Linked DNA regions of Natronosporangium hydrolyticum. The protein of the gene in region 1 interacts with the protein of each later gene in a pairwise test. Links are inferred from orthologs where the notes say so. Each region holds a gene or a part of one and is shown in the gene's direction. Other genes may lie near its edges.

Region 1 (3,185 bases):
CGTGGCCGGTTCGGTGTGGCTGGGCCGCCGTACCCCGCAGCTGCGAGAGTGGCCCCGCCGGACAGTCTTCGTCGGCTCGGCATTCGTGGCATTGATCGGGCTTGTGCACGTCGCGGGGCTCGACTCCGACCGGCGGCATCAGGCGCCGCCGGTGCACCACGCCGGGGGCGGCAATCACGACCCGCTCCGGGAGGTCGTCGATGTCTACGCGCTCGACTCCGAGGGGCGGCTGCTGACCGAGGTCACGCTCCTTGACCAGCACGGCAACCCGATCAATCTGGGTTGGGACCATTGCCGGTCGGTGACCGATCCGACCACCGGCGCGCGCACCGACTCGGAGCCGAGGGTGACCTACCGGCCGGACGGGTCCGCGATTTTCACCTACCCGCTGTGCCCGGCGCAACTGCCGTGGTGGCTGGACCCGCAGGGTGCCCCCGCCGCGGTCCCGACCCCGACCCCGACCCCGACCTCGGGTCCGGCCCCTTCGTCGAACCCTAGCGTTGAGCCTTCGGCCAGCCCTACCTCCACGCCCAGCCCTGATTCTTCGGCCAGCCCGGACCTGGAGTCGGCCCCCGCAGCCACCGTTTCGCCGACGCCCACGCCGAGCGCTGCCCCCACCGCAACTGCCGGGGGATGAGCCGGATCACTCGTCGCCGAGGGCCGGGTCACGCCACCGGCCCTCGGCGACACCGGTAGGCTCTGCTGCGGACCAGGGTGGCCGCGACGGGGCGGCCTGCCACCCAACTGAGCGGGCAGACAGGAGCGAGCCGACTGTGGCCACTATCGAAGGAATCGTCGCCAGGGAGATCCTCGACTCTCGCGGTAACCCGACCATCGAGGTCACGGTCGGGCTCGATGACGGGACGGTCGCCCACGCCGCCGTCCCCTCCGGCGCCTCGACCGGCGCCTTCGAGGCGGTCGAGCTGCGCGACAACGACCCCGACCGGTACGCCGGCAAGGGCGTCGAGCAGGCCGTCGCCAATGTGGATGAGCGGATCGCCGAGGAGCTGGTCGGCTACGAGGCGAGCGAGCAGCGGCTGATCGACCAGCGGATGCTCGATCTTGACGGCACACCGGACAAGTCCGAGCTCGGCGCTAACGCGGTGCTCGGGGTGTCGTTGGCGGTGGCGAAGGCGGCCGCCAGCTCGGCCGGGCTGAGCCTGTTCCGGTACCTCGGCGGGCCCAACGCGCACCTGCTGCCGGTGCCGATGATGAACATTCTCAACGGTGGCGCCCACGCCGACTCCAACGTCGACATCCAGGAGTTCATGATCGCCCCGATCGGGGCGCCCACCTTCCGGGAGGCGCTCCGGGCCGGCGCCGAGGTCTACCACTCGCTCAAATCGGTGCTGCGTAAGCGCGGACTCGGCACCGGCCTCGGTGACGAGGGCGGCTTCGCCCCCGACCTGCCGAGCAACGAGGTTGCGCTGGAGCTGATCGCCGAAGCGGTGGGGCAGACCGGCTATGCCCTGGGCAGCGACATTGTGCTCGCCCTCGACGTCGCCGCCACCGAGCTCTACCAGGACGGCTCCTACGTGCTGGAGGGCAAGCCCCGCACCGCGGAGGAGATGACCAATTACTACGCCAAGCTCTGCCAGGACTACCCGATCGTCTCGATCGAGGACCCGCTGGCCGAGGACGACTGGGCGGGTTGGTCCACGGTGACCGGCCAGCTCGGTGACCGGGTGCAGATCGTCGGCGATGACCTCTTCGTCACCAACCCGGAGCGGATCCGGCGCGGAATCGCCGAACGCGCCGCCAACGCCCTGCTGGTCAAGGTTAACCAGATCGGCTCGTTGACCGAGACCTTCGAAGCGGTCGATCTCACCCACCGCGCCGGCATGAAGTGCATGATGAGCCACCGCTCCGGCGAGACCGAGGACACCACCATCGCCGACTTGGCGGTCGCCACCGGCTGCGGGCAGATCAAGACCGGTGCCCCGGCCCGGTCAGAGCGGGTGGCGAAGTTCAACCAGCTGCTGCGGATCGAGGAGGAGCTGGACGACGCCGCGCGGTACGCGGGCGCCGACGCGTTCCCCCGGTACCGTAACGACTGAGCGTCGTCTTAGCGACCAACTGCCGTCGTACGATCGGCGTCGAGCCGGGCACCTGCTGGCCGGCGGCTTGGGGAGGAGGTGGCGATGCGGGATCGGTCGACCCGACCGGGTAACGCCCGGCGTCGGCCAGGCGCCGCTGCGCCGACCCCCGCCGCCGGTCGGCCGGGCGCCCGGCCGACCTCGTCCCGGCGCCCCAACGCCCGCGGGCCGGGCGGCACCACCCGCACCTCCGCCCCGCGGCCCCGGGGCCGGTTCACCGCCCGGGCGGTCGTGCTCGGTTTCGTGTTGGCGGCGCTGGGTCTGAGCTATGTCTTCCCGCTGCGCGTCTACCTCGCCCAGCAGGCAGAGATCGCCGAGCTGCGGGCGGCGCAGGAGCAGCAGCGCAGCCACGTCGCCGACCTTGAGGCGGAGGCGGCCCTGTGGTCCGACGACGACTACATCCGGATCCAGGCCCGGCGCCGGCTCTACTTCGGCGAACCGGGAGAACAGCTGCTGATCGTGCCCGAAGAGGATCAGCCGCCGCCGGAGACCGGGTTCGACCCGGACGATGTGCCGGCGCCACCCGAGATCTGGTGGGACACGCTGTGGCTGAGCATCCAGAGCGCCAGTGAGGGCCCTGCCGAGCCAGAGCCACCCGCCCCCGGCGATGATGCCGATCCGGCCGACCCGTCGTTGCCGGAGCCGGAGGAGAGCCCGTGAACGAGTCGGTCGACCCGGCCGACCTGGCCGCGGTCGAGGCGCAGCTGGGTCGGCCACCGCGGGGCACCCGGGCGGTGGCGCACCGGTGTCCCTGCGGGCTGCCGGACGTGGTCGAGACCACGCCTCGGCTGGCCGACGGCACCCCGTTCCCGACCCTCTACTACCTCACCTGCCCCCGGGCCTCGGCGGCCTGTGGCCGGTTGGAGGCGAGCGGGGTGATGAAAGAGATGACCGCCCGGCTGGCCGAGGATCCTGGCCTGGCGGCGGCCTACCAGGCCGCGCACCGCAGCTACCTCGTCGCCCGGGAGGCGATCGAGCCGGTGCCGGAGCTCACCGGGGTCTCCGCCGGCGGGATGCCGGGCCGGGTGAAGTGCCTACACGCGCTGCTGGGTCACGCACTTGCCGCCGGCCCTGGCGTCAATCCGATCG
Region 2 (3,180 bases), 2.2 Mb from region 1 along the record:
CCGACGGACGGTGAGTTGCCGGTGTAGCACGTCGTCCTGCGGCACCATGCCGATCCGGTACCGGAGTTCGGCGTAGTCGGCGTAGAGATCGCGGTTGTCGTACCTGACCCGCCCCGCGCTCGCTTGTTGCAGTCCGGTGAGGGCGCGGATGAGGGTTGACTTGCCGCAGCCGCTGGGCCCGATGATGCCGAGCAGGCTGCCTTGTTCGAGGGCGAAGCTGACGTCGTTGACGATACGGTGCTTGCCGATGGCCACGGTGACCTGCTCGGACGAGAGTGACACCGGCCCGGCGTCCAGATGCTCGTGTAGCCGTTCACCGTCGAAGGCGAGCTGGAAGTGACCGATCGAGACGAGGTCGCCAGGCTCCAACATGACCCGGTCGATCCGGCGTCCGTTGTGGTAGGTCCCGTTGGTGCTGCCCAGATCGGTGAGTTGGTAGCCGGCGGGTAGTTGCCGCACCTCGGCGTGCCGGCGGGAGACCAACAGGTCGCGGAGCACCACGTCGTTCTCGCTGCTGCGCCCGATGCTGGTCACGCCGCTGGCGTCGAAGGCGGCCAGCTCGGGCCGGCCGGCGGCGGGTGACGGCGCCGGTGGTGGCGGTGGAGCGGCCGGCTGGGGCGGTGGAGCGGCTGCCGGTGGGGCGGCCGGTTGTGGTGCCGGCTGCGCTGGCTCTGCTGGGGAGAGGGTTACGGTCGGGGGCGCGTCGGCCGCCGGTTGAACTGGCTGGGTGGTTACGGCCGCCGGCGCCGGGAGCCCGATCCGCAGCAGCGGCCCGTCGTGGGCGCTGCCGATGCGGATCTCGATGCCGTCGGTCAGCCGGATGGTCTCGCTCCGCTCACCCGCGTGGTGGATGCCGTTGCGGCTGCCCAGGTCCCGGATGACCCAGCCGCCGTCGGTGCGGGCGATCTCCGCGTGTTGTCGGGAGACTGAGCGGTCGGAGACCACCAGTTGGCAGGAGGGGTCCCGGCCGATCCGCAGGACCTGATCGGTCTGCAGGAGCGCGCGGGTTGGTTCGCCGTTGAGAGTCAGCTCGAGGACGTGTGCCACGGCTACCATGATGCGGTACGCCGGCATGCCGGGCGATCGGCCGACCGGCGGGGATCGTGCGCACCGGGGCGTAAGCTGGCCCGCTTGGACTGTCCTTAGACTGTCGCGGTGAGCAGCCAGTCGCCGGTCATCGCCCCGAGCATCCTCTCCGCCGATTTCGCGCGCCTCGCCGACGAGATCTCGGCCATCTCCGGGGTCGCCGATTGGGTGCACGTCGACGTCATGGACAACCACTTCGTTCCGAATCTGACCATCGGTCAGCCGGTGGTGGCAGCGCTTCGGAAGGCGACCTCGTTGCCGTTCGACTGCCACCTGATGATCACTGATCCGCAGCGATGGGCGGTGGGGTACGCCGAGGCGGGGGCGGAGATCGTCACCTTCCACGCCGAGGCGTGCGATGATCCGGTGGCGCTCGCCCGGGATCTGCGCGCCGCCGGGGCTAGGCCGGGGCTGGCGATCGATCGGGATACCGCAGTCGAACCGTACCTGGATCTGCTCCCCGAGTTCGACCTGCTGTTGATCATGACGATCAAGGCGGGGTTCGGTGGTCAGGAATTCATCCCAGAGCTGCTGGCGAAGGTCCGCTCAGCCCGCCGGCACATCAACGCCGGCCACCTTGACCTGCGGCTAGAGGTTGATGGCGGGATCAACGCCGACACCATCGAGGCGGCGGCGCAGGCCGGAGCGGACGCCTTTGTGGCGGGCAGCGCGGTCTACGGTGCGGCCGACCCGGCGGCGGCGGTCCGCCGGCTGCGGGAGCTCGCGCAGTACGCGGTGTGACCGTAACGCTTCTAGACTGGCGCGGTGACTGATCAACCGGAGCACCTCGCGGACCAACCCCCGCCCCCCGCGGAAGTAATTCTGGTCGCTGATGACGATCGCGACATCGCCCGGTTTGTGGAGGTCAACTTTCAGCTGGAGGGTTTCCAGGTGCTGGTGGCTCACGACGGCGAGCAGGCGCTCGTGTTGGCTCGGCAACACCGGCCGGACCTGGCGTTGGTGGATGTCCGGATGCCCGGGATCGACGGGTTGGAGCTGACTCGCCGGCTGCGCTCCGACCCGCGTACCTCAGCGTTGCCGATCATCATGCTGACCGCTAAGGGGCTGACCGTCGACAAGGTGGTCGGGTTGACCGCCGGCGCCGACGACTACGTGGTCAAACCCTTCGACAACGCCGAGCTGGTGGCGCGGGTCCGGTCGATGCTGCGCCGGGCGCAGGAGTTCCGCGAGGTCTCACCGCTGACCGGATTGCCGGGTAACACCCGGATCTTGCGGGAGTTGAGCGACCGGGTCCGCAGCGGCACCGACTTCGCCGTTTGTTACATCGACATTGACCGATTCAAAAGCGTCAACGACGCGTACGGATTCGGGCGCGGCGACGAGTTCATCGCAGTGCTGGCCCGCTGCCTACACCAGGCCGTGGCCGAACAGGCCGAGCCGCCGGCCTTCCTCGGTCATGTCGGCGGCGACGACTTCGTGATCGTCTGCCTCCCCGACCAGGTCCGCCCGATCACCTCGCAGGCGGTGGAGGATTTCGAAAAGGCCGCCGACGATATCTACGATCCGGAGGACGCGGACCGGGGCTATCTTGAGATCGTCGACCGGCGCGGCAACATTCAGCGCCCCAACCTCGTCTCGATCTCGGTCGGAGTTGCGCTCTCGACGGCTCGGAAGTTCTCCGACCCCCGGGAGGTGATCACGGTGGCGACCGAGATGAAAAACGTAGCGAAGAAGGAGGCCGGGTCGTTCGTGGCGTACGACCGGCGGCGGAGCCGGTGACGGTCGGCCCGCCGCCGGTCGTGTGATCTTCTCCGCCTGACTCGGCGAATCGGGCGCGGCGTGGGACAATCGCCAAAGAACCCACCACGCGCTGGCGGGACTCGGTGAAATTCCGAACCGGCGGTGACCCCTGAGGGCTAGGTGCTCTCCAGGGCAGCCCGCGACCCGGTGGCAACCAGCCACCGGTGGACCTGGTGTGACTCCAGGGCCGACGGTTGATCAGCGGTTGCGGCGATGCTGCGGCCGATGGTCAGACAGTCCGGATGGGAGCGGCGCGCGGGCACGGGTGGACGTGGCGCGATCGCGCCTGCACGTCCACCCGGGGCACGCCCTCCCCACCCTCCGTCTGCGCGG

The links.
Region 2: the proteins of eno (region 1) and rpe interact in binary tests that used the Escherichia coli proteins (3 or more experiments, as listed by UniProt). The link is inferred for Natronosporangium hydrolyticum from one-to-one orthologs.

What each region holds. Positions count from the first base shown.
Region 1 is NZ_CP070499.1:5,017,550-5,020,734, reverse strand. What follows is about bases 45-2,915. They hold eno (phosphopyruvate hydratase), read left to right. Parts: upstream 45-773; coding sequence 774-2,057; downstream 2,058-2,915. Other genes in these bases: JQS43_RS22670 (DUF501 domain-containing protein), read left to right, coding at 2,753-2,915; JQS43_RS22675 (FtsB family cell division protein), read left to right, coding at 2,142-2,756; JQS43_RS22685 (hypothetical protein), read left to right, coding at 45-637. Outside these bases: more of JQS43_RS22685, read left to right, coding at 1-44; more of JQS43_RS22670, read left to right, coding at 2,916-3,185. UniProt on the Escherichia coli protein: Catalyzes the reversible conversion of 2-phosphoglycerate (2-PG) into phosphoenolpyruvate (PEP). It is essential for the degradation of carbohydrates via glycolysis.
Region 2 is NZ_CP070499.1:2,817,604-2,820,783, forward strand. What follows is about bases 126-2,991. They hold rpe (ribulose-phosphate 3-epimerase), read left to right. Parts: upstream 126-1,155; coding sequence 1,156-1,827; downstream 1,828-2,991. Other genes in these bases: JQS43_RS12405 (FHA domain-containing protein), read right to left, coding at 126-1,047; JQS43_RS12415 (GGDEF domain-containing response regulator), read left to right, coding at 1,852-2,826. In the rest of the region: more of JQS43_RS12405, read right to left, coding at 1-125. UniProt on the Escherichia coli protein: Catalyzes the reversible epimerization of D-ribulose 5-phosphate to D-xylulose 5-phosphate.